One region of the Saccharopolyspora sp. SCSIO 74807 genome, then DNA from elsewhere that is predicted to be linked to it. Evidence: riboswitches for the same ligand, from Rfam matches in the RefSeq annotation. Region 1 holds a riboswitch; each other region holds the start of a gene.

Region 1 (7,682 bases):
CTCGCCGGTCAGCAGCGCGGTGTGCGCGGCGGCGGTGGCCGCGGTCGCGCACGCGCCGGTGGTCCACCCGTAGCGCAGCGGGGCGCCTTCCTGACCGGTCATGATGCCGCCTCCTTCACTGTGGAAGGGTGCACGTGTGCAGGACGGCGGCGCGACCCGGGTGCTGGTGCTGGGCGGCACCGGCGAAGCCCGCGCGCTCGCGGCGCGGCTCGAAGCCGAACCCGGTGTGCGGGTGACGTCCTCGCTGGCCGGACGGGTGCGGCAGCCGAACCTGCCGGAAGGCGAGGTGCGCGTGGGCGGCTTCGGCGGCGCGGACGGGCTGGTGAACTGGCTGCGCGCCGAGCAGATCGACGCCGTGATCGACGCGACGCACCCGTTCGCTCACGTCATGACCGGCAACGCCGCGCGCGCCTGTGCAGCGGCGGGCGTGCCGCTGCTGGTGCTGCGCCGACCGGCTTGGGAACCGCGTCCGGGCTGGCACCTGGTGACCTCTTTGGACGAAGCCGCCGCTGCGCTGCCCGCGCTCGGCGAACGCATCTTCCTCACCACCGGGCGCCAGGGGCTGAGCCACTTCGCGCACCTGGACCTGAGCTTCCTGCTGCGCGCCGTGGATCCGCCGGATCCGCCGCTGCCGCCGAACACCACGACGCTGCTCGCACGCGGCCCGTTCAGCTTCGACGACGAGGTGGCGCTGCTGCGCGAGCAGCGCATCGACGTGCTGGTCACCAAGAACAGCGGCGGGCAGCTGACCAGCGCGAAGCTGGACGCCGCCGACGAGCTCGGCATCCCGGTCGTGCTGGTGCAACGCCCACCGGAACCGCCGGTACCGGCTGTGTCCACAGTGGATGAAGCGGTGCGCTGGGTTCACGACGGGTAGCGGCGCGGCGTGAACACCCTGCCGCTCGCCTCGCGAGTCATCGAAGAACCGACCACCAGCAGGCAACGCATGTCCACATCGGACTGATCAAGCTCGCCGAGCGGCACCGTGCGCACGGACTCCTCCGGCCCGCCCACGTCCCGGCCGACGATCACCGGCGTCTCCGGCGAACGGTGTTTGAGCAGCGCATCGCGGGCCGCGGCGACCTGCCAGGTGCGGCTGCGCGAAGCCGGGTTGTAGATCGCCAGCGCCAGATCCGCCTTCGCCGCGGCCTCCAAGCGCTCGAGGATGACCTCCCACGGCTTCAACCGGTCCGAGAGCGACAGCACGCAGTAGTCGTGCCCGAGGGGCGCCCCGGCCCGGCTCGCCACCGCTTGCGCAGCGGTCAGTCCGGGCAGGACCCGCACCGGCACGTCGGCGAACCGCTCCTCGGCGGCGACCTCCAGCACTGCCGTGGCCATCGCGAAAACCCCCGGATCACCGGAAGAAACCACGGCGACCCGCGATCCGGCCCGCGCCAGGTCGAGGGCGAACTCCGCGCGTTCGGACTCGACGCGGTTGTCCGAGGAATGCTTGCGCTGCCGCGGATTCGACGGCAGCCGGTCCAGGTAAGGGCCGTAGCCGACGAGGTCGTCGGCGGCGGCGACGGCCGTGGCCGCCTCCGGAGTGGTCCACTGCGGACCAGCGGGGCCGAGGCCGACGACCACCAGCTCACCGGGCCCGCTCGGCGCGGGAAGTTCTTCAGCCGCAACGGTTTCCCGCACGTGGGGGGTGCCATCGGCCGCGGTGAGGTTGATCGGGCTGTCCGCGTTCACCGGGCTCGGCAGCAGCGCCAGCGAGAAGTACGGCACCGATTCCGGATCCACATCGCGCAACGGCAGCAAGCGCTGCCGGTCAGTGGTGGCGCGCTCCGCGTAGTACGCCTCGTCCAGCCGTCCGGCCTGCTCGAACGCCTGCTGCACGCCCTCGAACGTGCGGCCCAGCTTCATCACCGCGGCCGCGTCGGTCGCGGCCAGTTGCTCGGCGAGCTTCTCCGGCTCCAGCGTGCCGGGCAGCACGGTCAGCACCTCGTCCCGCTCGGCGAGCGGGCGCCCGAGCGACGCGGCGGCTCCGCTGACCGAAGTCACCCCCGGCACCGCGGCGACCTCGAACCGGTCCACCAGCCGCTTGTGCATGTGCATGTAGGAGCCGTAGAAGAACGGGTCGCCCTCGCACAGCAGCGCCACGTCGCGGCCCGCGGCCAGGTGCGCGGCGAGCCGCTCGGCGGCGTCGGCGTAGAACTCGTCGATCGCGCCCTGGTAGCCGCCCGGGTGGTTCGTGGTCTCCGTGGTCACCGGGTAGACCAGCGGCTCTTCGACCTGGTCGGACCGCAGGTACGGTTCGGCGACCCCGCGCGCGATGCTGCGGCCGTGCCGCGCGCTGTGGTAAGCGATCACGTCCGCTTCGCGGATGCGCCGCGCGGCCTTCACGGTCACCAGCTCCGGATCACCGGGTCCGAGTCCGACGCCGAACAACCTGCCTGCCTGCTCCACGGTGCTGCTCACTCCTGTTCGCTCGCGATCGCGTTGACGGCGGCCACCGCCATCGCGCTGCCACCCCGGCGGCCGTGCACCACCAGGTGCTCCAGCGCGGGATGTTCGGCCAGTGCTTGCTTGGACTCGGCGGCGCCGATGAAACCGACCGGCAGACCGAGCACGGCCGCGGGCCGCCCGGCGCCTTCGTCGACCATCTCCAGCAGCCGGAACAACGAGGTCGGCGCGTTGCCCACGGCCACGACGGAACCTTCCAGGCGGTCGGCCCACAGCTCCATCGCGGCGGCGCTGCGGGTGGTGCCGAGTTGCTGCGCCAGCTCGGGAACTCGCTGGTCACCGAGGGTGCAGACGATGTCGTTGGCGGCCGGGAGGCGGCGCCGGGTGATTCCGGCGGCGACCATCTCCGCGTCGCAGAACACCGGCGCGCCCGCGCGCAACGCCTTGCGAGCGGCCAGCACCGCGTTCGGCGACCAGGCCAGATCGGCGACCAGGTCGACCATGCCGCAAGCGTGGATCATGCGGACCGCGACCCCGGCGACCTCCGGCGGCATCCCGTCCAGTTCGGCCTCGGCGCGGATCGTGGCGAAGGAACGGCGGTAGATCTCCGGGCCTTCGCGGACGTACTCGTAGCGACCGGTGTTCACAGTGCCCTCCGTGCCGCTTCGAGCGCGGCGGTCGGTTCGCTGCCGGCCGGTTTCCCGCCGACCTCGTAGCCGGCCTCGGTGGCCAGCACTTCCACTCCGCGACCCGCGGGCCGCCCGCACCGGCGGGAACAGCCCGCCCAGTGCACCGGCAGCTCCCCGGGACGCGCGGTGCGCGCGGCGTCCGTGCGGACGTCCGCCAAGGATTTCGCGCAGCCGGGGCTGCCGGTGCACGCGGTGATTCCGGCCAGTGGCGCGGACTCGTCCACGACCAGCCCCGCGGAGTCCAGTTCGGACAGTAGCGTTGCGGCTTCGCCGCGCGGGATTCCCGGCAGCACCAGGGTCCGCCACGGAGTGAGCCGGAGCTGCCCGGCGACTTCCGCCGCGGCGCTGACGCAGGCGACCTGGGCCGGGCTCAACCGGCCCAGCGGAGCCCCGGCCGCGACGCTCACTCGCCCGTCGCCGAGCTGCCGGCGCCCGAGGTGGGCGTGCGTCGGCACCACCTCGTCGGGCACGGCGACCGGCTCTGCCGCGGAAATCCCCAGCGCAGCGAGGACCCGCTGGGTGACGCGCGAAGCACCATCGGTGAGTTCGTCGAGCCGCCAGCTCGCCGCTCGCTGCTGCGCCCGCTCGGCCAGGAACGCCTCCGCGGCCAGCACCGCGGCCTGCGCGGCAGCATCCGCCGTGACCCGAATCCCCTTGTCCACGCCCGAAAGCAGCACCGCGACCGAGTCACCCACCGGCAACAACCCGACGTCACCGCGCAACCCCGTGACGTCACCGCACCCGTCGTCCACAGTGAACAGGAACCGGCCGGGCAGCTCGGCCAAGCCCGGAACCGCGCACAACCGCTCGTCGAGCTCCCGCGACACCGCGTGCACGTCCAGTGCGCCGTCGCTACCGGGCGAGGCGATCACGTTGCGTACTCGCTCGTGCGTCGCGGACGGCAGCAATCCCGCGCCGGCGAGCCGCCCGGCGAACTCCGCCCCGGAAGCCAGCCCGCGCACCTGCAGGTTCGCCCGCGAGGTCAGCTCCCACCCGCCGTCGCCGAGCTGCGCAGCATCGGCCAGCGCCCGCACCTGGTGCGCGGTCAGCCGCCCGCCGGGCACCCGCACCCGGGCCAGTCCGCCGTCCGCGGCCTCGTGCACCCGCAGCGCGCCGGGGCACGCATCGGGCTCGGCTCGTTCCGGCACAGCTTCCCGCCTTCACTGATCGTGGTCGTCCCGACACCGGAATCCGCTGCGCACGGCGTCGGCGCTCGGTAGCGCGCGGACCATCGGCGCACACCGGCGATCGTCGATACTACGACCAGGGGTGGTTGCGGGGGCAAAACACGAGCGCTTCACCACGCCGCACTTGACTAACGATCGCGGCGTTGCGGAGAGTGGTCGACGGCGACGAGTGGAGGAAGCCGGTGCGAATCCGGCGCGGTCCCGCCACTGTCACCGGGGAGCGGACTCCGATGGGCGAAGTCGAGCACTTCGCGGCCACTGCCTGCGGGCAACGGCGGCCACTGCCTGCGGGCGGGAAGGCCGGGGCGAGCAGCGATCCGGGAGCCAGGACACTCCGCCGCCGCCATGCCTGCCAGCCGGGGCCCGACGACCGGGTGCCCGACGACTCCGGGGCGGACGACCCCGAGGAAGGTTGACCATGCGTCCTGCGACGTCCGTGTCCCCGCGAAACGGGGAGCGTGCCGCGTGATCCTGCTGCTGTCCACATCGGACACCGATCTGCTGAGCGCGCGCGCCGCGAACGCCGACTCCGGTGTCGCGCAGTTCCGGCTCGGCAACCCCGCCCGGCTCGGCGTGGACGACCTGCCGCCGCTGCTGGAAGGCGTCGACCTCGTCGTGGTCCGCCTGCTCGGCGGCCGCCGCGCCTGGGAGGAGGGCCTGGACGCGCTGCTGGCCGGGCCGCGGCCGGTGGTGGTGCTCGGCGGCGAGCAGGCCCCGGACGCGGAGCTGATGGAGTGCTCCACGGTGCCCGGCGGGGTTTGCGCGCAGGCGCACAGCTACCTCGCCCAGGGCGGGCCGCAGAACCTGACGCAGCTGTTCCACTTCCTGTCGGACACGATCCTGCTCACCGGACACGGCTTCGAGCCGCCGGTGGAGACTCCCAAGTGGGGCGTGCTGGAACGCGAGCCGCGCCGCACCGAGGGCCCGACGGTGGCGGTGCTGTACTACCGCGCGCACCACATGGCCGGGAACACCGCGTTCGCGCACGCGCTCTCGGAGTCCATTGAGGACGCCGGTGGGCAGGCGCTGCCGGTGTTCTGCGCCTCGCTGCGCGCTCCGGAGCCGGGACTGCTAGACACGCTCGAGCAGGCGGACGCGCTGATCGTCACGGTTCTCGCGGCGGGCGGCACGAAACCCGCGACCGCGCAGGCCGGTGGCGACGACGAGGCGTGGGACGTGGGTGCGCTGGCCGAGCTGGACATCCCGATCCTGCAAGGGCTCACGCTCACCTCCAGCCGCGCGGCGTGGGAGGAGAACGACGAGGGACTGTCCCCACTGGACATGGCCACGCAGGTGGCGGTGCCGGAGTTCGACGGGCGGCTGATCACGGTGCCGTTCTCGTTCAAGGAGAACGACTCCGAGGGCTTGCCGGTCTACGTCGCCGATCCGGAGCGCACCGCGCGCGTCGCCGGGACCGCGGTACGGCACGCGCAGCTCAAGCACGTGCAGCCGCAGGACAAGCGGCTGGTGCTGATGCTATCGGCGTATCCGACCAAGCACTCCCGCATCGGCAACGCGGTCGGGCTGGACACCCCGGCCAGCGCGGTGAAGATGCTGGCCACGCTGCGCGACGCGGGCTACGACATCGGCCCGGCCGACGGCCCGGACGCGCTGCCCGGCGTCGCCGCGCAGGACGGTGACGCGCTGGTGCACGCGCTGATCGCGGCGGGTGGGCAGGACCCGGACTGGTTGTCCGAGGAGCAGCTTTCCGGGAATCCGGTGCGGATTCCGGCCAAGCGCTACGCCGAGTGGTACGCGACGCTGCCCGCGGACCTGCGCGAGAGCATCGAGCAGCACTGGGGTCCGCCGCCTGGCGAGCAGTTCGTGGACCGCTCGCACGACCCGGACGGCGAGATCGTGCTCGCCGCGCTGCGCGCGGGCAACGTGGTGATCATGGTGCAGCCGCCGCGCGGTTTCGGCGAGAACCCGATCGCGATCTACCACGATCCGGACCTGCCGCCGAGCCACCACTACCTGGCCGCCTACCGCTGGCTCAACCACGAGTTCGGCGCGCACGCGATGGTGCACCTGGGCAAGCACGGCAACCTGGAGTGGCTGCCGGGCAAAACCGCGGGCATGTCGGCGTCCTGCGCGCCGGACGCGGCGCTGGGCGACCTGCCGCTGATCTACCCGTTCCTGGTCAACGACCCCGGTGAGGGCACGCAGGCCAAGCGGCGGGTGCACGCCACGCTGGTGGACCACCTGGTGCCGCCGATGGCGCGCGCGGAGAGCTACGGCGACATCGCCAAGCTGGAGCAACTGCTCGACGAGCACGCGCAGATCTCCGCGATGGACCCGGCGAAGCTGCCCGCGATCCGCAGCCAGATCTGGACGCTGATGCAGGCCGCGAAGCTCGACCACGACCTCGGGCTGGAAGAACGCCCGCACGAAGCCGAATTCGACGACATGCTGCTGCACGTCGACGGCTGGCTCTGCGAGATCAAGGACGCGCAGATCCGCGACGGCCTGCACATCCTCGGCGGCGCGCCGACCGGTGAGCCGCGGGTGAACCTGGTGCTGGCGATGCTGCGGGCGCGGCAGATGTGGGGCGGGCAGTCCGCCGCGCTGCCCGGCCTGCGCGAGGCGCTGGGCATGTTGGAGGACGGCAGCGTCGCCCGCGGCACCGTGGACGACGTGGAAACCAGCGCGCACGCCCTGGTTTCCGGTATGGAGGAGCACGACTGGGAGCTCTCGGCGGTGCCGGAGGTCTGCCGTTCGGTGCTCGGCGAAGCACCGGACGACGTGGTGCGAGTGCTGGAGTTCGCGGTTTCCGAACTCGTTCCGCGGCTGGCGTCCACAACGGACGAGATGACCGCGGCGCTGCACGCGCTGGAAGGCGGCTACGTCCCGGCGGGCCCGAGCGGTTCGCCGCTGCGCGGCCTGATCAACGTGCTGCCGACCGGCCGGAACTTCTACTCGGTGGACCCGAAGGCGGTGCCGAGCCGGCTTTCCTGGGAGACCGGCCACGCCATCGCGGACTCGCTGATCGAGCGCTACCTGGACGAGACCGGGGAATACCCGCGTTCGGTGGGGCTGTCGGTGTGGGGCACCTCGGCGATGCGCACTTCCGGTGACGACATCGCGGAAGTGCTCGCGCTGATGGGCGTGCGGCCCACCTGGGACGAGGCTTCGCGGCGGGTCAACGGCCTGGAAGTGATCCCGCTGGAGGAGCTGGGGCGCCCGCGCGTGGACGTGACGGTGCGCATCAGCGGCTTCTTCCGCGACGCTTTCCCGCACGTGGTCACGCTGATCGACGACGCGGTGCGCAAGGTCGCCGCGCTCGACGAGCCGCACGAGCAGAACTTCGTGCGCGCGCACGCGCAATCCGACGTGGCCGAGCACGGTGACGAACGTCGTGCCACCACAAGGATTTTCGGCTCCAAGCCGGGCGCGTACGGGG
Region 2 (7,682 bases), 1.3 Mb from region 1:
CGCAGGCGCAGCGAACTCTCCCGCTGCACGGTGCTGAACGCCGCCGCCACACCGCGCCGCTTCTGCAGCAGGTTGCGGGACTGGAGGTCGTCGAGGTCGCGGTGCGCCGTCATCACGCTGACTCCGAGGCGGTGCGCGAGCTCGTCGATGCGGACCTCGCCGACGCCGGTGACCAGGCGCAACGCCTCCTGTCGACGCTGCTCGACCTCGGCGGCCGACTTCCGGACCGGCATCGCGACCTCCCGACTGTGGAAACCACCAGAGTATCCCACAATTTGTGTGAAGATCTTGCTCAGATCTCGGGTCTTGTTGCAGGTTGTCCGTCACGAACCGGCCGCCGCCGGCGCGGGAACTCGCCGTCGCCGCGGTGACCAGCGGAAACCTGCTACGACCCGGGCACCGCTGCCCGTCAGGAGGTCCACGAACGTGGTGTCAACCGGCCACGAGCCGCCCGCGAACTTCTTCGACCGGATAGGCATCCCGCGCACCCTGCTGTGGGGCTACGTCGGGATGTTGCTGTTCATGATCGGTGACGGGGTGGAGACCAGCTACCTCTCCACCTACTTCAAAACCGAGTTCGGCTTCACCGAAGCCAGCGTGGGCGTCATTTTCACCACCTACGGCATCGCCGCCGCCGTGGGCGCGTTCCTGTCCGGCGGGCTCTCCGACCGGTGGGGGCCGCGCAAGGTCATGATGGCCGGCACCGCGATCTGGGCCGTCTGCCACGCGGTGCTGCTGGCGGTGGCCGTGCCGACCGGGAGCTACGTGCTGATCCTGATCACCTACGGGATCCGCGGCCTCGGCTACCCGCTGTTCGCCTACGGCTTCCTGGTGTGGGTCATGGCGGGAGCGCCGAAGCAGCAGATCAGCAAGGCGCTCGGCTGGTACTGGTTCTCGTTCACCATGGGATACCCGGTGCTGGGTTCCGGCGCGGTCTCGGTGCTGAAGCCGACCATCGGCTACTACCCGACGCTGTGGGTGTCGCTGCTGCTGATCCTGGTCGGCTCGGCGATCGTGTTCACGATGCTCAAGGAGCGTTCCGGCTACGAAGGACTCAGCCAAGGCGCCGAACGCGCGAGCGTCGTGCAGACCCTCGTCGGATGCGTCACGATCATGTTCGAGAAGCCGAAGGTCGGCATGGGCGCGCTGATGCGCCTGATCAACACCACTTCGCAGTTCGGCGTGTGGGTGTTCGTGCCGCTGTACCTGATCCAGGAAGTCGAGTTCGGCTCCGAGGAGTGGTCCACGCTCCTGATGATCATGATGGGCTCGAACCTGGTCGGCGTGGTCGTGCTCGGCGCGGTCGGCGACCGGTGGAGCGGGAGCCAGACCATCGTCTGGTTCGGCGGTGTGCTCGCCGCGGTCGCCTGCCTCGGGCTGTACTACGTGCCGGCCACGTTCGGGCACAACTACGCGCTGGTCGCGGTCGCGTGCGCGATCTTCGGGATCGGCATGGCCGGGTACGTCCCGCTGCCGCCGCTGATGACCATGCACGCGCCGAACCGCACCGGCCAGGTCATGTCCACCTACACGCTCGGCGCGGGCGCCAGCCAGGCACTCGGGCCGGCGATCGGGACGGCGTTCATCGGAATCCTCGGCATCCAAGGCGTGCTGTGGATCTACGCGGTGCTGCACCTGATCAGCGCCGGACTGGCGCTGGTCATCCGCACTTCCAGTGCCACTGAAGAGGAACTCGCCGCGGCGCCCAAGGACGCGGTCCCGGCGCACTGACGCCCGCGGGGGCCTGCCGCGCGCAGGCCCCCGTCAAGCCTTCTTCGCGGACACGCGCATCGAGATGTCGGCGGTGACGACGGCGTCGCCGGCGGCGTCCAGAATCCGCACCGGCACGACCCACTCCGCGGGCTGGTCGGAGAGTTCCGGAAGCTCCAGCTCGGCGACTCCGCGCAGGTCCGTTTTCGCTTTCGCGAGGTAGCGGACGGTCATTCCCGTGGGGATCCAGCGGTGCGAGCCGGGCAGGCTCGCCTCCATCAGCATCCCGGCCGCGACCTCGGCGAGATTGCACGCGGCGATCGCGTGGAACGTGCCGAGGTGGTTGTGCACCCGGCGGCGGTTGGCCGCGCGCACCTCGCAACGGCCCGGACGCATCTCGGTGATGTGCGGGCGGATGGTGCTGAAGTACGGCGCGCGTCGGCACACCGCCCAGGAGAACAACCGGGTTCCCAGCGGCTTCGGCTCCAGCTTGCGCCACATCTGCACGGTCGAGGACATCGCGGACTCCTTGGGACACCAGGCATTACCGGCGGGTAACTTATTCTGGCCGATGGCCGCCGGTCAACCGGTCGCAGTCCGGAGCGGGCCGATCACGGTCAGCGGGCGCGAGGAACGTCACCATGTCCGCGCGGTGGTATGTCCGGTTAGGGTGCTCGGCGAGCCAGTCGTGCCCACGTGGCCAGGGAATCCGGTCGGAAGCCGGAACTGACGCGCAGCGGTGGGGGTGATGGGCGGGGCGATGCCACTGGATCCGTTCCGGGAAGGCGGCCCCGTCCGGTGCGAACCCGAGTCCGAAGACCTGCTGGCTCCCCGGACCGCAGGCGGTGCCGGGTCGTGGCCGACCGGGCTTCGCGCATGGGCCCGGGGTGAGGATCGCAAAGCAGTGTTCGCTGTTCGCGCCCGCGCGTTGCGCGCCGGGCTGGTGGTGCTGGCCGCCGTTGTGCTCGCTTCCTGTTCCGCACCCGCTCCGAAAGAGGACGCCGGAGGCGGGAAAACGCTGCGCAACTGCGGAACCGACGTCACTGTGGACGGTCCGCCGCAGCGCGCGGTGAGCCTGAACCAGTCCACCACCGAGATCATGCTCTCGCTCGGGCTGGCCGACCGGATGGTGGGCACGGCGACCTGGACCGATCCGGTGGATCCGGCGTTGGCGCAGGCCAACGCGACGGTGCCGCGGCTCGCCGAGAACAATCCGTCGTACGAGGCGGTGCTGGGCACCGAGCCGGACATCGTGCTCGGGGCCTATCAAGCCGTGTTCACCGACGAAGGCGTCGCCGATCGCGAGCGGTTCGGCGAACTCGGCGTGCCCACATACCTGTCGCCGAGCAACTGCTTCCCGGAGGCCGCGCCGCTGGCCGAACCGGTCGAGCTCGACGACATCTACCGGGAAGTGCAGGAGATCGCCGACATCTTCGGCGTTCCGGAACGCGGGCGCGCGCTCACCACGCAGCTGCGCGAACGGGTGGCCGCCGCGCGGCAGCGGGTCGACCGGTTGGAGTCCACCAAGGACACATCGGTGCTGTTCTGGTTCGCCCGCACGGAATCGCCCTACGTGGCGGGATCCACCGGTGCACCGGCGATCATGGCCAGGGAGCTGGGCGTGCGCAACGCCTACGACGACGCGCGGTCGATGTGGCCGCAAGTGTCCTGGGAGGACATCCTCGCCCGCGATCCCGACCTGCTCGTGCTCGGCGACCTGACCCGCGGCGGAGAAGGCGACGGCCTTGCCGCGAAACGGGATTTCCTGCGCACCGACCCGGCGGTGTCCCGGCTGGCCGCGGTGCGCGACGGGCGGTCGATGGGCATGACCGGCACCGAGCTCAACGTCAGCATCCGCACTGTGCAAGGGATCGAGCGGCTCGCGGACAAACTCGTCGAACTGGACCGGCGTTGACGGCGAACCGGGCACCGGCGGCGGCCATCGTCCTCGCCGGAGTGCCGATCCTGTTGCTGTCGGCCGCGATCGCGGTGACGCTCGGGCCCGCGCAGCTCACCGTCGTGGACGTCGCCGGTGTGGTCGGCAGCAAGCTCGGGCTCGCCGAGACCGGCGTTTCCCGCATCGGGCAGGGCATCGTGTGGCAGCTGCGGTTGCCGCGCGCGGCGCTGGCCGCGATCTGCGGAGCCGGGCTCGGAGTCTGCGGGGCGGTACTGCAATCGTTGCTGCGCAACCCATTGGCCGATCCGTTCCTGTTAGGAGTGTCGGCGGGAGCCTCGACCGGGGCGGTCTCGGTGGTCGTGCTCGGTCTCGGGGCCGGGGCGGTCGGTCTCACCGCCGGGGCGTTCGCCGGGGCGCTGATCGCGTTCGCGCTGGTGATGTTGCTGGCGACGGCCGCAGGCGGCGCGGCCGGGCACGTGGTGCTGGCCGGAGTCGCCGGGACGCAGCTGTTCTCCGCGCTGACCTCGTACATCGTGATCACCTCCGCGGACGCCGACCAGACCCGCGGCGTGCTCTTCTGGCTGCTGGGCTCGCTTTCCGGTGCGCGCTGGGATGATGTGCTGCTGGCGGGCGTGGTGTGCGCGGTGTGCCTCGTGCTGTGCTTGGCGAAAGCGGGCTCGCTGGACGCCTTCGCGTTCGGCCAGGACGCCGCCGCCGCTCTCGGAGTCCACGTTGGACGGCTGCGGGCGCTGCTGCTGGTGGTGACCGCGCTGCTGGCCGCGACCTTGGTCGCAGCGGCGGGAGCGATCGGCTTCGTCGGGCTGGTGCTGCCGCAGGCGGCCCGGCTGCTGGTCGGACCGCGGCACCGCGCGCTGCTGCCGGTGACCGCGGTGCTCGGCGCGATCCTGCTGGTGTGGGTGGACGTGCTGGCCACCACGATCGCCGCGCCGCAGGAGGTTCCGGTCGGCGTGGTCACCGCATTGGTCGGGGTGCCTGCCTTCGCGGTCCTGCTGGTCCGGCGGGGGAGGGTGTCGTGAGCCCGACCGCGCGCGAGGTGTCGTGGACAGCCGGGGGCGCGCTCATCCTGGACGGGGTGAGCCTGCGCGCCGAACCGGGCAGCACGCTCGGGCTGCTCGGCCCGAACGGCTCCGGGAAATCCTCGCTGCTGCGGCTGCTGGCAGGGCTGCGCAGGCCCTCCGCCGGTGCGATCGACATCGACGGGCAAGCTATGGCGGCTTGGTCACGACGCGAGTTGGCGCGGCGGATCGCCGTGGTGGAACAGCAGGTGTCCACCGAGGTCGATCTGACCGTCGCCGAAGTCGTCGCGCTCGGCCGCACGCCGCATCGCGGCGGCTGGGGCGGCAGCGGGCCGCAGGACGCCGAGATCATCGCGCGCGCCCTGGCGCGCACCGGGCTGGACGGACTCGGACACCGCCGTTGGCACGGCCTTTCCGGCGGTGAGCGGCAGCGCGCCCAGATCGCGCGGGCGCTCGCGCAGGAACCGGTCGAGCTGCTGCTGGACGAGCCGACGAACCACCTCGACGTCGCCCACCAGCTCGAATTGCTCGCGCTGGTCCGGGAATTGCCGGTGACGGCGGTGATCGCGCTGCACGACCTCAACCTCGCGGGAATGTTCTGCGATGAACTGGTGGTGCTCGCAGGCGGCCGCGTGGTGGCGGCTGGGGCGCCGCGGGACGTGCTCACCGCCGAACTCGTCGGCGAGGTCTACGGCGTCCGATGCGAAGTGTCCGCTGTGGACGGGATACCGCATGTGCGGTTCATGCCGCCGGATCGGGGCGACGTGCGACCGTAGGGAGGCCGCGAGCTGACGGGCCCGGCGCTGGAGCCGGCGATTTCCGCGACGGTGCCCCACGGCGGATGGTGGTACAGCGGCGTGCGACGCATCAACGATCGAGCCGAGGAAACGAGCATCCGCCGCTGTGCCGGACCCGGGCGCGCCTCACTGCGTGCCGTGGATCAGCCCTTCCTGCGCCACCGAAGCCATCAGCGCCCCGGAGCGGGTGTAGAGCCGCCCCTGCGCGAGGCCGCGCAGCGGGCCGACCGCGGGGGAGTTCTTGGCGTACAGCAACCAATCGTCGAATCGAGCCGGTTCGTGGAACCACATCACGTGGTCCAGCGAAGTCATTCCCGCCACATCGGTGCGTCCGGTCGGCCCGAGCACCGCGGCGGCCAGCGTGAGATCGCTCAGGTAGGTCAGCACCGCGGTCGCCGGTCGCCCTTCGCCCTCGGTGGCGCGCAGCCGGAACCACAGATCTCCGGAGAACCGGTCCACGAGGTCCCCTGTGGACTGACCGGGAGCCGGTGCCCGGCGGAACTCGAACGGCTGCCAGGCGTTGAACCCGTTGGCGGTGTCCGGCCACTCCAGCGCCGGGCACTCCTCCGGCGCCAGCCGCTGCGGCATCGGCTCCTGGTACTCCAGCGCGGTCCGGTCGGTGGTGAACGAGCAGTCCAGCGACAGGATCGGTTTGCCGTGCTGCACCGCGGTCACCCGGCGGCGCCGGAACGTCGAGCCGTCGTGCAGCCGCTCGTTGCGGAACACCACCGGCACTCCGGTGATCCCGGGCCGCAGGAAGTACGAATGCAGCGAGTGCACTCGCGACGAATCGTCCACTGTGTTCGTCGCGGCGACCAGGGCTTGCGCCGCGACCTGCCCGCCGAACAGGCGCGGCGCCCCGGGCGGGGCGCAGGTGCTGCGGAACAGGTCGTCGTCGATCGTCTCCAGGCTGAGCACGTCGAGCAGCGTCTGGACCGTGAAGTCCTGCGTCGTCTCGGTCATCCGGGCCTCTCCGTGGCGTGCGGGTCCGCCGACCACCTTAAGCGGCGCACCGCGTCGCACCGGGTCAGGGCTTGAGGTTGACGCCGCGTGAAGCCTTAACGTGCAGGTCATCAGAGCACGGGAGGTGCGTGGTGGGGGAATGGGCGATTCAGGAGCTCGCCCGCGCGGCGGGCACGACCAGTCGCACGCTGCGCTACTACGGGGAGATCGGCCTGCTGCCCGCGACGCGCGTCGGCGCCAACGGGTACCGCTACTACGACGAGCAGGCCTTGGTGCGGCTGCAGCGAATTCTGCTGTTGCGTGAGTTGGGCATGGGGCTTTCGGCGATCGGTGAGGTGCTCGACGGCCAAGAGCCCGTACCGGCGCTGCACGATCACCTGCAACTGCTCCAGCAGGAGCGGGATCGGATCGAGCGGCAGATCGCCTCCGTGCGCTGCACCGTGCGCAAGCTCGAACGAGGGGAAGAACTCATGGCACAGGAAACGCTCGACGGCTTCGACCACACCCGCTACGAGGACGAGGTGGTGCGCCGCTGGGGCCGCCCGGCGTACGCGAGCGCCGACCGCTGGTGGCGTTCGCTCAGCGACGCCGAGAAGCGGGAATTCCAGCAGCAGGGCCGGGACATCGCCGGCGGCTTCCAGGAAGCGTTCGCCGCCGGCGAAGCCGCCGACGGCGCGCAGGCGCAGGAACTCGCGCACCGCCAGTACGAATGGGTCAGCACCGGCTGGGGCGGCAGGAGGCCGTCCCGCGAGGCGTTCGCCGGGCTGGGACAGCTGTACGTGGACGACCCGCGCTACGGCATGGGAAACCACGAGTGCGCGGCATTCATCCGCGCGGCGATGAGCCGCTACGCGGAGCGGAACCTGTAGCGGCTCAGGCCGGTTCCTCGGCCACGACGACGTCGACACCGCGGCTCAGGAACGGTGCGGTGGCCGCGGCGTCGGCGGCGGCGTCGGTGACCAGCGTCCAGCGTTCCGGCAGCCGCGCCCAGGCGTGGAACGGGTGGTGGCCGAGCTTCGCCGAGTGCACCAGCACGTACACCGCGTCGGCGCGCTCGGCCATCAGCTCCTTGAGCCGGGTCTGCTGCAGGTCGGCTTCGCAGATGCCCTGCTCGGCGGTGACCCCGTCGGCGCCGAGGAAGACCCGGTCGAAGGTCAACCGGCTCAGCGCGGCCTCGGTGAGCGGGCCGACGAAGCCCTGGCTCAGGTGCCGCAGCGTGCCGCCGAGGCATTCCACGTGCACCTCGTCGGCGCTGACCAGCTCCTGCAGCACGGTCAG
Region 3 (7,682 bases), 310 kb from region 1:
CGGCAGCCAGCCGGTCGGGCGCCGCCGCACCAGCCAGCGGATCTCCACGTTCCGCGGGCCCTCCCAGGTCTGGATGTCGTCCACGGTGGGCACTTCGGCGCAGACCACGCCGCGGGCGTCGGCGGGCAGCGACTCCACGATGGCCGCCATCGCGGGCACCGCGGTCTCGTCCCCGGCGAGCACCAGCCGATGGGCGGAGCGCGGCGGGGACCATTCGCAGCCCCACATGGGTCCGCTGCCGGGCCGGTCCGGTCCGAGCAGGCCGGCCTCGTCGCCCGGCGCGGCCGTCGCCGCCCAGGTCGAGGCCGGTCCGCCGTGGCCGGCGTCGACTCCGTGCAGCACGAAGTCGATGTCCAGCTCGGCGGCCTCCGGCCGGTGCGCGCGCACGGTGTAGGTGCGCAGCGTGGGGCGCACCTCGTCCGGCATCGCCTGCCAGCGCGGGTACCAGTCCGGTCCGTCCGGCAGGTCGGCGATGGTGCGGCCGGGCTGCGGCAGCATCAGCTTGATCCGCTGGTCGAGTCCGCCGATGCCGAATCTGTGCAGGTCGTCGCCGGTGAACGTGATGCGGGTGAAGCTCGGGCCGAGTCGTCGCACGCGCGCCACGCGCGCCTGGAACACCACGTACTGCGGACGGGGGACGTCCTGCCGTCGGGCCATCGCCGGAAACCCTTCGCCTATCGGGGCCTACGTAGGCTAGCCTAACCTCAACGGTTGGAGGACGTGATGGTGAGTCGGCGGCGCGTGCTCGGGCTGGGGCTGTCCCTGGGTGCGCTGGCGGGTTGCTCCGCACCGGACGGCGGCAGCGCGCCCGGATGGTCCTTCGTGGACGACCGGGGTGTGCGGGCTACCAGCGGCGCCGTGCCGCGGCGGATCATCGCACAGGTCTCCGCGGCGGGCGCGCTGAACGACTTCGGCGTGCCGGTGGTGGGCACCTTCGGCCCGCTGGTGCGCGACGACGGCAGCACCGAGCCGGAGGCCGGCAGCATCGATCCGCGCCGGGTCATCGATGTCACCGGACCCGGATACGGCGAGCTGGACATGGAACGCACCGCGGCGTTGCGGCCGGACCTGCTGGTCAGCGGCAAGTACGCGGAGTTCGAGGGGTTGTGGCACCTGACCGTCGAGCAGGAGCGGCAGGCGCGGTCGATCGCGGCGACCGTCGGCATCGAGCAGTCCGGCAGGTCGCTGCCGGAGACGATCGGGGCCTACCGCGAACTCGCCCGCGCGCTCGGGTCCGATGTGGACTCGGAGCGGATGCGCGCGGACGAGGCCCGATTTCACGCGGCCGCGCAACGGTTGCGCAGGATCGGGGCGCGGATGCGGGAGCAGCACCGCAGCATCCTCGCGATCGGTGGCACCAAGCAGGAATTCTTCGTCGTGGTGCCAGCGCGCAACCCCGACCTGGACTACTACGTGCGGGAGCTCGGACTGCCGATCCAGGCGCCCGCGCGTCCGGACACCGGCGGTGGCGGGTACTTCGAGCGGTTGTCCTGGGAGAACGCCGGGTCCTACCGCGGGGATGTGCTGATGTGGGACACCAGACCGGCTTCGTTGCCGCCGTCGGAGATGAAGCGCAATCCGGTGTTCGCCGCGCAGGAAGCCGCCGCGCACGACCGGTTCGTCGAATGGCACGCGGTCGCGCCGTGCAGCTACGCGAGCTATGCGGGCATCATGACCGGACTCGCCGACCAGCTCGAAGCTGCCGCACCGGGTTGAGCGCCCCGTCCCCTGCGGTGCGGGGACGGGGTCGCGCTCGAAGGGAGCCCGTCAGTCCCAGCTCAGGGAGGCGCCGGACTGGTACTCGGTGACTCGGGTTTCGAAGAAGTTCTTCTCCTTTTTGAGGTCCATCGCCTCGGACATCCACGGGAACGGGTTCTCCGCCGCGGGGAAAACCGGATCCAGTCCCAATTGGACGCAGCGGCGGTTGGTGATGAAATGCATGTACTGCTCGCAGAGTTCGGCGTTGAGGCCGAGGATGCCGCGCGGCATCGTGTCGCGGCCGTAGGCGACCTCCAGCTCGCAGGCCTCGGTGAGCATCCCGCGCACCTCTGCCTGGAACTCGGGTGCCCACAACTGCGGGTTCTCCAGCTTGATCTGGTTGATGCAGTCGATGCCGAAGTTCAGGTGGATCGACTCGTCGCGCAGGATGTACTGGTACTGCTCGGCGATGCCGACCATCTTGTTCCGCCTGCCCAGCGCGAGGATCTGCGCGAAGCCGGTGTAGAACCACATGCCTTCGAAGATCACGTAGAAGGCGATCAGGTCGCGCAGGAACGCCTGATCGCGCTGCTGGCCGCCGGTGGCGAACTGCGGGTCTTCCAAGTGCTGGGTGTAGCGCAGCGCCCAGGCATCCTTGTCCGAAATGGACGGGATCTCGCGGTAGGCGTTGAACAGCTCGCCCTCGTCGAGGCCGAGGCTTTCGCAGATGTACTGGAAGGTGTGCGTGTGCACCGCTTCCTCGAAGGCCTGGCGCAGCAGGTATTGGCGGCACTCCGGATTGGTGATGTGCCGGTACACGGCGAGCACGATGTTGTTGGCCACCAAGGATTCGGCGGTGGCGAAGAAGCCGAGGTTGCGCTTGAGCATCAGCCGCTCGTCGTCGGTGAGACCGTCGCGGGAGCGCCACAGCGCGATGTCGGCGTGCATGGACACCTCGGTCGGCATCCAGTGGTTGTTGCAGCCGGCGAGGTATTTCTCCCACGCCCAGCCGTATTTCATCGGTAGCAGCTGGTTGACGTCGGCGCGCGCGTTGATCATCGACTTGTCGTCGGCGTCGACGCGGCCTGCGGCGCGGTCGATCTCGCCGAGGCCGGTGGTGTCGGTTCGCAGGGAGGTCATGCTCACTCCAGGAGTTCAGCTCGGTGAGGGGTGCGGATGCCTTACTGGCACGCCTCGCATTCCGGGTCTTCGACTGAGCACTGTGGACTTTCGGCGGCTGCGGGGGAGACGGCGTTGAGCCGGCCGTCGGTGCCTCGCAAGGTGCTCTTCTCCACGTGCGTGGCGCTGGCCGACCGCAGGTAGTAGGTGGTCTTCAGTCCCGCTCGCCACGCGCTGCGGTAGAGCTCGTCGAGCTTGCGGCCGCTGGGTTCGGCCAAGTAGAGGTTCAGCGATTGCGCCTGGTCGAGCCACTTCTGCCTGCGCGCGGCGGCCGAGACCAGCCAGCGCGGCTCGATCTCGAAGGCGGTGGCGTAGAGCGCCCGCAATTCGGCGGGGACGCGTTCGACGGGGCTGAGGTCGCCGTCGAAGTACTTCAGGTCGCGCACCATCTGCTCGTCCCACAACCCGGCCGTCTTCAGGTCTCGCACCAAGTCCTCGTTGAGCACCGTGAAGTCGCCGGACATGTTGGACTTGACGTACAGGTTGCGGTAGAGCGGTTCGATGGATTGGCCCACGCCGCAGATGTTCGAGATCGTCGCCGTCGGCGCGATGGCCATCACGTTGGAGTTGCGCATCCCGCCGGTGCGGACGCGTTCCCGCAACGCGTCCCAGTCCATCGTGGACGAATGGTCGAAATCGGCGTCACCGCGAGATTCCGCGAGCAGCCGCAGGGAGTCGATCGGCAGCACGCCCTGGCTCCAGAGGGAACCGTCGAAGGACTCGTAGCGACCGCGCTCGACGGCGAGCTCGTTCGAGGCGGCGATGGCGTGGAAGCTGATCTCCTCCATGCTGCGGTCGGCGAACTCCACCGCCCGCTGCGAAGCCATCGGGATGCGTTGGGCGAACAGGGCGTCCGAGAAGCCCATCAGCCCCAGCCCTACCGGGCGGTGCCGCAGGTTCGAGTTGCGCGCCTCCGGGATCGTGTAGAAGTTCACGTCGATCACGTTGTCCAGCATCCGCACCGCCGTGCGCGTGGTGCCGCGCAGCCGCTCGTGGTCGATGCCGTCCGGGGTGACGTGGCGGGCCAGGTTGATCGAGCCGAGGTTGCACACCGCGACCTCGTCCGAGCTGGTGTTGAGCGTGATCTCGGTGCACAGGTTGGAGGAGTGCACGACGCCGGCGTGCCGCTGCGGGGAGCGCAGGTTGCACGGGTCCTTGAAGGTGATCCACGGGTGCCCGGTCTCGAACAGCATCGTCAGCATCCGCCGCCACAGGTCCACGGCTCCGACCTGCCGGAAGACCTTCAGCTCGCCGCGCTCGGCGGCGGCCTCGTAGTGGCGGTAGCGCTGCGCGAACTCCGCGCCGTAGAGGTCGTGCAGGTCCGGGACCTCGTCCGGGGAGAACAACGTCCAGGTGCCGTCGGCGTGCACGCGGCGCATGAACTCGTCCGGCACCCAGTTGGCGGTGTTCATGTCGTGCGTGCGGCGGCGGTCGTCGCCGGTGTTCTTGCGCAGGTCGAGGAATTCCTCGATGTCGATGTGCCAGGTCTCCAGGTAGGCGCAGACGGCGCCCTTGCGCTTGCCGCCCTGGTTGACCGCTACCGCCGTGTCGTTGGCGATCTTCAGGAACGGCACGACGCCCTGCGAGCTGCCGTTGGTCCCCCTGATGTGCGCGCCGGTTCCGCGCACCGGGGTCCAGTCGTTGCCCAGCCCGCCCGCGTACTTCGACAGCAGCGCGTTGTTGCTCACGGAGTGGAAGATCCCCGGCAGGTCATCGTCCACAGTGGTCAGGAAGCAGGAGGACAGCTGCGGGCGGGTGGTTCCCGCGTTGAACAGCGTCGGCGTGGAGCACATGAAGTCGAACGACGACAGCAGGTCGTAGAACTCGATGGCGCGCGCCTCGCGATCGTCTTCCTGCAGCGCCAGACCCATCGCGACGCGCATGAAGAACGCCTGCGGCAGCTCGAAGCGGACGCCGCCGTCGTGCAGCAGGTAACGGTCGTAAAGCGTGCGCAGGCCCAGGAAACCGAACGTGGTGTCCCGGTCGGCGTCCAGCGCCGCGCCGAGCCGGTCCAGGTCGAAGCGCGCCAGCTCGGGGTCCAGCTGCCCCAGCTCGACACCGCGGCCGACGTACGCGGCGAAGTAGGACGGGTAGTGCTCGCGCATCTGGACCTGGTCGGCCTGCCGGGGCGCGCCGTGCAGCGCGCTGAGCGCCTCGCGGCGCAGCTCGTCCAGCAGCAGGCGTGCGGTGACCAGGGAATAGTTCGGTTCGCTCTCGACCAGAGTGCGGGCGGACATGGTGAGCGACTCGGCCAGTTCGGCCGCGCGCATCCCGTCGTAGAGCGTGCGGCGGACCTCGCGCAGCACTCGTGCGGAGTCCACATCGGACAATCCCGTGCAGGCTTGCTCCACGACGGTGCTGACCCGGGACCAGTCCAGCCGGTGCCGGGTGCCGTCCGGGCCGGTCACTTCGAGGTCGGGCGGCGCGGCGGCGGTCCGTTCCGGGGCCTGCGCGGGTGCTGCCGCCTGCGCGGATGCTGCGTGCTGTGTGGATGCTGGGGCGATGGGTGATCGGGTCACTGGCTGTCTCCTCGCAAGCTCGGACACCAGCCCGGGGCCGTCGACGAGCGCGCGGGGACAGCGGCGCGCAGCACCGCACGTCCGCGCGACCCGCCCGCGAGGTCCCGGACAGCGCGCACCCCTCGTGCGCGCACCGATGGCAGGTCTTCGGACTCACGAGCAGCCGGCGTCGTCGCGCCGGACCTACTGGCCGTCGCTTCCCGGACGCCTCGGGCGTCCAGTGCTGCACCACCCGGGGAGGTGGTGACGGCGGTCGTTCCCGTTCACCGCTGCGGGGCAGTCCCGGATTCGCACCGGGTTCCCTGTTGTCCCACCGGGCACCCCGGTGACCATCAGCGCGGCCACACTACATGTTGGGCCGAGTCCTCTCCCGCACCCCAAGACTCCGCGTGTCGCCGCCCGCCGCCGATGACCGGCCGCCCGCCCCGGCGGTCACCGCACCCTGCTCCTGGCGGTGCCCGCACCCTGCCGGACACGCCAGGCCATCCGCCGCACATCTCCGAGTGAACGGACCGCTCGACCAATCTAGCCGGACCAACAGGTCGTTCACCCGGATCGAAGCTGCTCGGAATGGGGATGTGCGGGCGTGTCGGGCGCGCGGCAACTGCCGGGTTCGCGAGGAGTGAACGGACCGCTCGACCAATCTAGTGGGACGAACAGGCCGTTCACTCCGAAAAGAGAGGGTGGATTCGGGGGAGGGGTGGCGGCAGAATGTCCGGTGGATCACTGGTGGGTGGGAGGACAATCGGATGCGCGCATGTCGCGTGCGCAGCGCCGCCGTCGCGGTCGCCGCGTGCTTGGTCACCTTCGGAACGGCGCTGCCCGCGCAGGCAGCGCCCGCCGACACCGAGGTGCGGTTGATCACGTTCAACGACCTGCACGGCAACCTCGCGGCGCCGTCCGGATCATCCGGCGAGGTCGAGCTGGCGGACGGGACGAGCGTCCCGGCGGGCGGTGCCGCCTACCTCGCCGCGCACATCGACCGGCTGCGCGCGGAGGTGCCGAACTCGCTGGTGCTCTCGGCCGGGGACAGCGTGGGCGCATCGCCGGTGGAATCCGCGCTGTTCCACGACGAACCGACCGTCGAATTCCTCAACTCGCAGGACGTGCGCGCCCAAGTCGTCGGCAACCACGAATTCGACGAGGGCTACCCCGAGCTGCAGCGGATGCAGCGCGGCGGGTGCCACCCCGAGGACGGCTGCGCGTTCCGGGATTCCTTCGACGGTGCCGATTTCCCGACCCTGGGTGCGAATGTGTCCTTTGCGGACGGTAGGCCCGCGCTGCTGCCGTTCAGCGTGCAGCGCTCCGGCGGTGTGCCCATCGGGATCATCGGCGTGACGCTGCACGACCTGCCGCAGTCGGTGAGCCCGGACGCGGTGGCGGGCCTGGAGTTCGGCGACGAGGTCGCCGCCATCGACCGCACCGCCGAAGCGCTCGACCGACTCGGGGTCAAAGCGCAGGTCGTGCTGATGCACCAGGGCGACGAAGCCGCAGGCGGCGGGCCGGATTCCTGTGCGGTGGCCCCGGAAGGACCGGCCACTCGCGTCGCGGCGGCCGCCTCGCCGAAGGTCGACGCGCTGTTCACCGCGCACAGCCACCAGCAGTACAACTGCACCGTCGACGACCCGGCCGGCGATCCGCGCCCGGTCGTGCAAGGCGCTTCCTACGGGCGTCTGCTGTCCACGATGGACCTGAGCATCAACCACCGAACCGGCGACGTCGTGCGGGACAAGACCAAGGCGCGCAACGAAATCGTCAGCCGCGACATCGCACCCGACCCGGAAACCGCCGCGCTGGTCGACGAAGCCAAGACCAAAGCCGCCCCGATCGCGAACCGCGAAGTGGGCACCGCCACCGGCGACTTGAGCCGCGATCCCGCGCCGTCCGGGGAAACCACGCTCGGCGACCTCATCGCCGACGCCCAGATGGAAGCCACCAAGGGGACCGGCGCGCAGGTGGCGCTGACCAACCCCGGCGGAATCCGCGCCGACCTGCCGCACCGGTCGTCGGCGAACGGCGAAGGTGACGGCGTGATCACCTACGGCGAAGCGTTCGCCGTGCAGCCGTTCGGCAACACCATGCAGACCATGACGCTCACCGGCGCGCAGTTGAAGAACGTGCTGGAGCAGCAGTGGCAGGGCGACGGCGCGACGATGCTGCAGATTTCGTCCACTTTGCACTACGCCTACTCGGAATCCGCGCCCGCCGGGTCCAAGGTGTCCGATCTGGCCATCGCGGGCGAACCCGTTGATCCGGGCGCGACCTACCGCGTCGCGGTGAACAACT
Region 4 (7,682 bases), 1.2 Mb from region 1:
GGCGGGCGCGTCGTCGGACATGGCCAGCAAGCTACCTGAGCAACGGCCCTGCGCACCGTGTCAGCGGTCACGATCGGCCGTGTTCGGTCACGGAGATTCGTCCGGTTCCACCGCGCGTTCGCGTCCGTATCCGCAACGTGCGGGCGCGGACACGTGCACTACATCGAGTCGGCGCGGACGGTCTCGCCATGCCGGGGTATTCGTGACCGGTGGTGGGTCGAGCGGCGGGTCGCGATGTGCTGGTCGACGACGAGGTTGGTGCCGGTGCACAGGGCGACCAGGAGGCCGGCTGGGACCAGCACCGCGCACGGTTGCAGGAACAGGGCTTCGCGGTTGCGCTCCACCAGCACCGCCCAGTCCGTGGTGCCCGGGTCCAGGCCGAGTCCGAGGAAGTTCGCCGAGGCGATCAGGTACAGCACCAGGCTCAGTCGGCTGCCCGCGTCGACGGCTATCGGCGCGAGCGCGCTGCGTCCGATGTAGCCGAAGTGGATGCGCCACCAGGATTCGCCCTGCATCCGCATCGCTTCCACCGCGCCGCGGCGGCCCGCGGTGAGCGCTGCGCCGCGCACCAGCCGGACCACCGCGGGCAGTTGCAGCACCGCGACGGCGATGATCAGCGCGGCCGCGGTGCGCCGCCCGGTCGCGGCCAGCACCATCAGCACCAGCAATCCCGGCATGGCCAGCACCAGGTCCAGTGAGCGGGTGAGTGCGCGGTCGATCCAGCGGTGCGGCTGGCCGACCGCGCCCAGCGCGAGCGGCACTCCGACCACATAGGACAGTGCGAGTGCGGTTCCGGCCAGCGCCAGCACCGAACCGCCGCCGGTCAACGCGAGCGAGAGCACGTCGCGGCCGAGCACGTCGGTGCCGAGCAGATGGCTCGCATCCGGCGGCAGCAGCGGTGCGCTTTCGGAACGCACCGGGCCGACCAGCAGCGGCCCGAAGAACGCGGCCAGCACCGGCACGATCACCAGCGTCCAACCCACCGCTTTCGCCACCGGCCTCATCGCGTCTCCGCCCGGAAGTGGCGGGCGGCGAGGTCGGTGACGAGGTTGACACCGATCGTCACGGCCGCGAACACCAGCGCATATCCTTGCACCGCAGGAAGATCGCGGGCCTTGACCGCCTCGACGAAGCCCGATCCGAGGCCGGGCAGCGCGAACAGCGCCTCGATCACCACGACTCCGCCGAGCAGACCGTCCACAGTGCGCGCGAGTTGCTGCAACACCGGTCCGACCGCGTTCGGCAGCACGTGCCGCAGCACGACGGCGCTTTCGGAGAGCCCGGCGCGGCGCACGTGCGTGGCGAACTCGGATCCGTCGGCGGTGACGACGCCGGTGCGGACCTGCCGCGACAGCGCGCACAGCTGCTTGCCGACCAGCACGGCGACCGGCAGCACCAGCACGGCGGGATCGCTCAGCAACGACCAGCCGGACAACCCGACCGCGGTGGCGGGCAACAGGCCCGCTTGCACCGAGAGCACGCCGACCAGCAGCAGCGCAACGGCGAACTCCGGCACCGAGTTCAGCAGCACCACCGCGAAGTTCACCGCCCGGTCGAACTTCGTGCCAGCGCGAAGTCCACTGAGGACACCGGCGGACAGTGCCAGCGGCAGCACGACGGCCAGCGTCAGCAACGCCAGCACCAGCGTGGTGGCCGCCCGCTGGCCGAGCTCGGTCGCCACCGGAATGCCGGTGCGCAACGACGTTCCGAGGTCACCGTGCAGGATTCCGGCTGCCCAGCTAAGGAATCGCTGCCCCAGCGGCTCGTCCAGACCGAGCCGTTCCCGCAGCGCGGCGACCTGCCCGGAATCGGCCTGCTCGCCCAGCAACACCACCGCGGTGTCGCCGGGAAGCAGTGCGGTCAGCGCGAAAACGGCGACCGCGACGATCGCGATCTGGCCCAGCGCGATGCCCAGCCGGGTTGCGAGCAGCACCGCTCCCCTGCCGGGTGCGGCGAGCGCGCTCAACCCGGGCTCACCCGGTCGAAACGCGCCCAGTCCAGGGAATTCGGCGGCGCCGCCCGGACACCGGTGACGCCGTCCGCGGTCGCGACGTTCCAACCGCTGAAGCCCCACACCAGCATCCCGCTCTGCTCCCGGGCGAGGCGCTGCGCCGAAGCGAGCAGCTCGGCGCGCCGCTTTTCGTCCGCAGTGGACAGTGCGCGGTAGTAGAGCGCGTCGAACTCGGGATTGCGGTAGCCGGTGTAGTTGTTGTTGCCTGCGGTGGAGATCATGCGCTGACCGAGGAAGGTCGGCAGCGGAAGCGCGGCCGTCCGGCTGTGCGCGGCGACGCCCTGCTTCTTGATGTCCGAGTAGTAGGTCTCCGAAGGCATCATCCGCGGCGTGACCGTCATGCCGATCTCGCCGAGCTGCTGGCCGATCAAGCTCGCCGCGGACTCGAAGTACGGATCTGCGGTGCTGGTGCGCAATTCCCAGCTCAGCCCCTCGGCCCCGGCCTGCCGCACCAGCGAGCGCGCCAGTTGCACGTCCCGCACCGGTTCCGGCAGATCACGCGGGTAATAGCGCAAACCCAGGCCGAACAGGTCGTTGCCGACGCGGCCCTTCCCGCTCAACGCGATGTCCACCAGCGCACGCCGATCCACCCCGGCACGGACCGCCTGCACCAGCCGTGGATCCGCGAACGGCGGACGGTCCACTTTGAGCAGAACGGCCTGCATCGTGCCGTGCGGCTCGGAGAAGACCCGCGCGCGCCCGTCCTGCTCCAGCAGCCGAACCGAGTTGGCGCTCACGTCGTGCGCGTAGTGCACCTGCCCGGAAAGCAGCGCGGTCACCCGCGCGCTTTCCTCCTCCACCGGCACGAATTCCAGCTCGGCGGGCACCGGCGGGCCGGACCAGTGCTGCTCGTTGCGGGCGAACACGGCCGGGCCGCCCGGCTGGAAGGACACGAACCGGAACGGCCCGGAACCGACGGGTTGCCTGAAGTCAGTGGTCCCCGCGGGCACGATCTCGGTGCTCGGCGCGCCCCACGCCGCGGGGAACTCGAAGTTCGGGCCGCCGAGCACGAGTTCCAGCTCGGTCGCCGATAACGCCTTGCTGGCGGCGAAATCGACGTCGGCGAAGTGCGAGCGCGCCTGCGCGCCGGTGCTGCGGTCGGCGATGCGACGGTAGGTGTAGAGGACGTCATCGGCGGTGACCGGCCGTCCATCGTGGAACTTCGCCGGGCGCAACCGGATCCGCCAGCGGGTTCCGGTCGCGTCCGGTGCCCACGACTCGGCCAGCCGCGGGACCACGCTCATGTCGTCGGCGTAGCCGACCAGCGTGTCGAACAGCGCTTTCGCCCTGGCCTGGTCCACGAACAGCGAACCGGTGTGCGGGTCGAGGGATTCGGTGGTGCCGCCCGCGGGGAACGCCACGCGCAACCGGCCCGCGGACCCGCCCGAACCGGTGCAGGAAACCAGCGGCACCGCGGCGAACGCGCCCGCGGCCGCGGCGAGCAGCCGTCTGCGGCCGATCACGGCGCTCACGCCGGTCGAACGGCGGCAGACGTACCAGGTGCGGGAACGGCGCTCGGGCGCACGGGAAACCTCCTCCGGGGCTCCGCGACCCCGTCGAATCTGCTGCGACGGCGCCAGTCTCCTGACTCATGGATCGACGCTCCGCCCGGCCTTCCCACCGAGCACCGGCAGTGGCCCGAGTGGACGGAACTCCCCATTCACAGTGGCGGGACCGCGCCGGATTCGCACCGGGCTTCCTGCGCACCGTCGCAATGGACTGCGCGACAAGCTTTCAAGGCGGATCAGGTCTTGTCAAGAAACCACCCGGCTGCTGCGACGGGCGTTACGCCGCCCCTTCCTGAGTCCTGGGCGGCGTCGCGCGCACGGTCACCGGGTCAGTACTCGTCGTGGTAAAGGACTCGATCGCTGCCCGCCGGGGCGCCGTATTCGGTGGCGCGGCCCTTCGGTTCCTCCCACTCCTCCTGGCGTCCGAGCGGGGTCAGGTCCAGCAGGCTCGTGGTGCTGCCGAGCCCGTCCATGCCGCGTGCGTAGGTCGAGTAGGTGTGGAACACCGCGTCCCCGTCGCGCAGGAACACGCTCAGGCCGGGCAGCTCGAACGGCTGCGAGTCGCCGAGGTAGTAGCCGACGCCGGCCTCGTCGAGTTCCTGCTTGCTGCGGTAGTTGTACTCGATCGGCCGCACCGACTCGTCGTGCGTCACGTGGAAGTCGTGGTTGAACCGCGTGCCGTTCGACGAGTACCAGGGCACCGTCCAGCCCATCCGGCGCTGGAACGGTTCGATCTTCTCCCAGGGCGCGCGGGAGACCGCGACGAGGTTGGTGTCCCGGGCGCGCAGGTGCGTGAGGTCGCCGAGCTGGTCCACGAACGCCGAACAGCTCGGGCAACCGGTGTCCCACTCCGGGTCGAACATGAAGTGGTACACGACGAGCTGGCGGCGGCCGTCGAACAGGTCGGGCAATCGCAGCTCACCGTCCGGACCGTGGAACCGGTAATCGGACTCGACCCGCACCATCGGCAACCGCCTGCGGTCGGCGTTGAGCGCGTCGCGCGCCTTCGTCGCGGCCTTCTCCTGCGCCAGCAGCCGCACGCGCGCCGCGCGCCACTGCTCCGGCGAAACGATCTCGGGCAGATTCATCGTCGCTCCCTGTCGAACAAGTGCCTACGCAGGGGGTGGACCGATGCCGGTGGCAAAACTCATCGGACCAGCCGGCCGAAGGCTTGCCGCGAAGAGCAGCATCCAGCCCCGATCAAGAACACTTGCTCCGGAGTGTAACGATGTCGTCACTTTCGGTACTCACTGGAAACAGCGCGGCGAACCGCCGTTGCCAGCGCAGGAGTGGATCGTGATTCCGGCGGTGCGAGGATCGGCACATGTTCATCCGGGAAGCAACAGCCGAGGACTGGCCGCTGATCTGGCCGTTCTTCCACCGCATCGTCGCCGCGGCCGAGACCTACACCTACCCGCCCGACATGAGCAGCGCCGAAGCCCGGCGGGCCTGGCTGAGCCCGGCCCCGGACCGCGCGACCGTCGCCGTCGCCGACGGCGGCACGATCCTGGGCAGCGCGCACATGCAGCCGAACCGGCACGGCCCCGGCTCGCACGTGGCCAACGCCAGCTACATGGTCGACCCGGACCACGCCGGACGCGGCGTGGGGCGGCGGCTGTGCGAGGAGAGCCTGGATTGGGCGCGGGCGGCCGGGTTCCGGGCGATGCAGTTCAACGCGGTCACCGAGACCAACACCGGTGCGATCCGGCTCTACGAGTCCCTCGGATTCGAGATCATCGGGACGGTGCCGGAAGCGTTCCACGATCCCGCGCGGGGTTACGTCGGCCTGCACGTGATGCACCTGCGGTTGTGAGCATCACTGCGCTGAGGTGTCCTCCGGGCGCCCCTCGCCGCGGCCGAACCTGGCCCACAGCAAGAAGAAAACGCCCAGCGCGAGCATTCCCGCGCCGTTCCACAGGTTGATCGGCAAGCCGCCCGACTTCGCCAGATCCGCCGGACCGTCGAACAACCCGGCCACGCCGAGCGCGATGCCGTAGATCACGAACACCGCGCCGATCAGCACCCGCAGGTCGAAGATCCGCCGCTTCGGCATCGCACACCTCCGCTTCAGTAGACGAGCACCAGGCCGACCGACATCAGCACGACCAGCCCCAGCGCCAGCGAGCCCAGCACGGCCGGGGACTGCCACCACACCGCGCGCTCCCGCGGCCGCCGGTCCCGCAACGCCCACACCAGACCGGTCAGCTCGCTGTCCGGTTTCGGCCGGGTGACCAGCGAGACCAGCACCATCACCGCAGCGTCGACCACGAACGCCGCGATGGCGCTGTAGAAGTTGACCATCTGCGCGTTGATGGTCTCGCCGCTCGGATCCAGCACCCCGCCCGGGTAGAAGTACGGGATGGAGTAAGCCGTCCAGTGCATCCCGGCCGCGGCCGCCGTGCCGGTCACGATGCCCCAGAACGCTGCCCACGGAGTGGTTCGCTTCCAGAACAACCCGATGATGAACGTCGCGAACAGCGGCGAGTTGAAGTACGAGAAAAGCAGCTGGATGTAGTCCTGGATGTTGCTGTACCCGGCGGCGATGAACGCGGTGCCCACGCTCACCGCGATGCCGATGACCGTGACGATCCGCCCGACCTTGAGGTAGTAGCCGTCGTCGCGCCCGCGCACCACGTACGGCTTCCACAGGTCGTAGGTGAACACCGCGTTGAACCCGCTCACGTTCGCGGCCATGCCCGCCATGAACGCCGCGAGCAGCCCGGTCAGCGCGACGCCGAGCACCCCGTTCGGCAGCAGCCGCCCCATCAGCTCCGGGATGGCGTCGTTGTAGGACGGGCCGCCGGGTTCGCCCAGCTTCGGCACCAGCACCAGCGCGATCATGCCGGGCACGACCGTCAGCAGCGGGAAGAACATCTTCGGGAAGGCGCCGATGATCGGAGTGCGCCGGGCCGCGGAGAGGTCCTTGGCCGACAGCGTCCGCTGCACCTCGGCGAAGTTCGTGGCCCAGTAGCCGAACGAGAGCACGAAGCCCTCCCCCATCGCCAGCCCGACCCAATCGCCGAGCGGGTTGGTCCACGAGCCGACCCCGGTGCCTTCCCAGGTGCGGAACAGCGCCGGGTCGGCGATCCGGTCGTAGAGCCCGTCGAACCCGCCGACCTGGTGCAGCCCGATCACCACGATCGGCAGCAGCCCCGCCAAGATGATGAAGAACTGCAGCACCTCGGTGTAGATTGCGCTGAACAGCCCGCCGAGGGTGATGTAGGTCAGCACGAACGCCGCCGACACCACGATCGAGATCCACAGCTGCCAGCCGAGCAGGCTGCGGATCACCAGTGCCAGCGCGAACAGGTTCACCCCGGCGATCAGCACCTGGGCGATCGCGAAGATCACCGCGTTGAGCAGGTGCGTCGGCCGGTTGAACCGCCTGCGCAGGTATTCCGGAACGCTGTGCACGCCGGTGTCGTAGTAGAACGGCATCAGCACGACGCCGAGCACCACCATCGCCGGGATCGCGCCGAGCCAGTAGAAGTGCACCGCCGCGACGCCGTACTCGGCGCCGTTGGCCGCGTTGCCGAGGATCTCCAGCGCGCCGAGGTTCGCCGAGACGAACGCCAGCCCGGTGATCCACGCGGGCAGCGACCGCCCGGACAGGAAGAAGTCCGAGCTGGTGCGCACCGCGCGCCGCGCCAGCACGCCGATCACCACGACGATGCCGAAGTAGAAGATCAGGATGCCCCAGTCGAGGGCATTGAGCTGCAGCGTCCCGGCCGCCGCGGCGGATAACGCTGCGGTGCTCACCGCCGCTCCGGCTGCGGCGCGATCTCCACCTGCACCACCAGATCCGCCCGGTGCTTGCCTTCCTGGACGAGTTCGGCGTTGCGCTGATCGACGGCCATGGCCCATTCCTCGGCTTCGTCCGGGGCCATGCCGAACAGCACGTGCCGGGCGATGAGGCCGTTCAGCCGCGTCTCCTCATCCATCTCCGCGTACCAGACCTCGTCGCACAGCGCGGGAATCTCCGACCACGGGGAGCTGTCGACGAGCAGGTAGTTGCCTTCGACGACGACCAGCTGCGCGGAGTCCGGGATCGGGATGCTGCCCGCGATGGGCTCTTCGAGGGAGCGGTCGAACGTCGGCGCGTAGACGGTGCCCGGTTCGGTGCGGACCCGCCGCAGCAGCGAGACGAAACCCGCGCCGTCGAA

The links. Region 1 has a riboswitch for cobalamin ahead of cobN (cobaltochelatase subunit CobN). Riboswitches for the same ligand answer to the same signal wherever they lie in the genome.
Region 2: it holds a riboswitch for cobalamin, as region 1 does, so the genes downstream of both, V1457_RS25525 (ABC transporter substrate-binding protein) here and cobN (cobaltochelatase subunit CobN) in region 1, are expected to answer to the same signal.
Region 3: it holds a riboswitch for cobalamin, as region 1 does, so the genes downstream of both, V1457_RS30085 (ribonucleoside-diphosphate reductase subunit alpha) here and cobN (cobaltochelatase subunit CobN) in region 1, are expected to answer to the same signal.
Region 4: it holds a riboswitch for cobalamin, as region 1 does, so the genes downstream of both, V1457_RS26110 (ABC transporter substrate-binding protein) here and cobN (cobaltochelatase subunit CobN) in region 1, are expected to answer to the same signal.

What each region holds. Positions count from the first base shown of each region.
Region 1 is NZ_CP146100.1:205,478-213,159, forward strand. Features, by position in the region: gene V1457_RS00930 (cobalt-precorrin-5B (C(1))-methyltransferase) at 1-102, opposite strand, end outside; gene V1457_RS00935 (cobalt-precorrin-6A reductase) at 137-877, shown strand; gene V1457_RS00940 (precorrin-2 C(20)-methyltransferase) at 865-2,409, opposite strand; gene V1457_RS00945 (precorrin-8X methylmutase) at 2,418-3,053, opposite strand; gene cobG (precorrin-3B synthase) at 3,050-4,243, opposite strand; cobalamin riboswitch at 4,404-4,639, shown strand; gene cobN (cobaltochelatase subunit CobN) at 4,748-7,682, shown strand, end outside.
Region 2 is NZ_CP146100.1:5,554,910-5,562,591, reverse strand. Features, by position in the region: gene V1457_RS25540 (DeoR/GlpR family DNA-binding transcription regulator) at 1-233, opposite strand, end outside; gene V1457_RS25535 (MFS transporter) at 427-1,731, shown strand; gene V1457_RS25530 (hotdog fold domain-containing protein) at 1,765-2,229, opposite strand; cobalamin riboswitch at 2,377-2,553, shown strand; gene V1457_RS25525 (ABC transporter substrate-binding protein) at 2,615-3,625, shown strand; gene V1457_RS25520 (iron chelate uptake ABC transporter family permease subunit) at 3,622-4,644, shown strand; gene V1457_RS25515 (ABC transporter ATP-binding protein) at 4,641-5,420, shown strand; gene V1457_RS25510 (acyl-CoA thioesterase II) at 5,568-6,404, opposite strand; gene V1457_RS25505 (MerR family transcriptional regulator) at 6,536-7,273, shown strand; gene V1457_RS25500 (DeoR/GlpR family DNA-binding transcription regulator) at 7,278-7,682, opposite strand, start outside.
Region 3 is NZ_CP146100.1:6,582,240-6,589,921, reverse strand. Features, by position in the region: gene V1457_RS30100 (siderophore-interacting protein) at 1-657, opposite strand, end outside; gene V1457_RS30095 (ABC transporter substrate-binding protein) at 721-1,716, shown strand; gene V1457_RS30090 (ribonucleotide-diphosphate reductase subunit beta) at 1,768-2,838, opposite strand; gene V1457_RS30085 (ribonucleoside-diphosphate reductase subunit alpha) at 2,880-5,396, opposite strand; cobalamin riboswitch at 5,517-5,745, opposite strand; gene V1457_RS30080 (bifunctional UDP-sugar hydrolase/5'-nucleotidase) at 6,146-7,682, shown strand, end outside.
Region 4 is NZ_CP146100.1:5,673,270-5,680,951, forward strand. Features, by position in the region: gene V1457_RS26095 (carbonic anhydrase) at 1-21, opposite strand, end outside; gene V1457_RS26100 (ABC transporter permease subunit) at 159-1,004, opposite strand; gene V1457_RS26105 (ABC transporter permease) at 1,001-1,966, opposite strand; gene V1457_RS26110 (ABC transporter substrate-binding protein) at 1,963-3,483, opposite strand; cobalamin riboswitch at 3,568-3,755, opposite strand; gene V1457_RS26115 (DUF899 domain-containing protein) at 3,849-4,607, opposite strand; gene V1457_RS26120 (GNAT family N-acetyltransferase) at 4,844-5,332, shown strand; gene V1457_RS26125 (hypothetical protein) at 5,336-5,572, opposite strand; gene V1457_RS26130 (sodium:solute symporter family protein) at 5,587-7,278, opposite strand; gene V1457_RS26135 (nucleoside/nucleotide kinase family protein) at 7,275-7,682, opposite strand, start outside.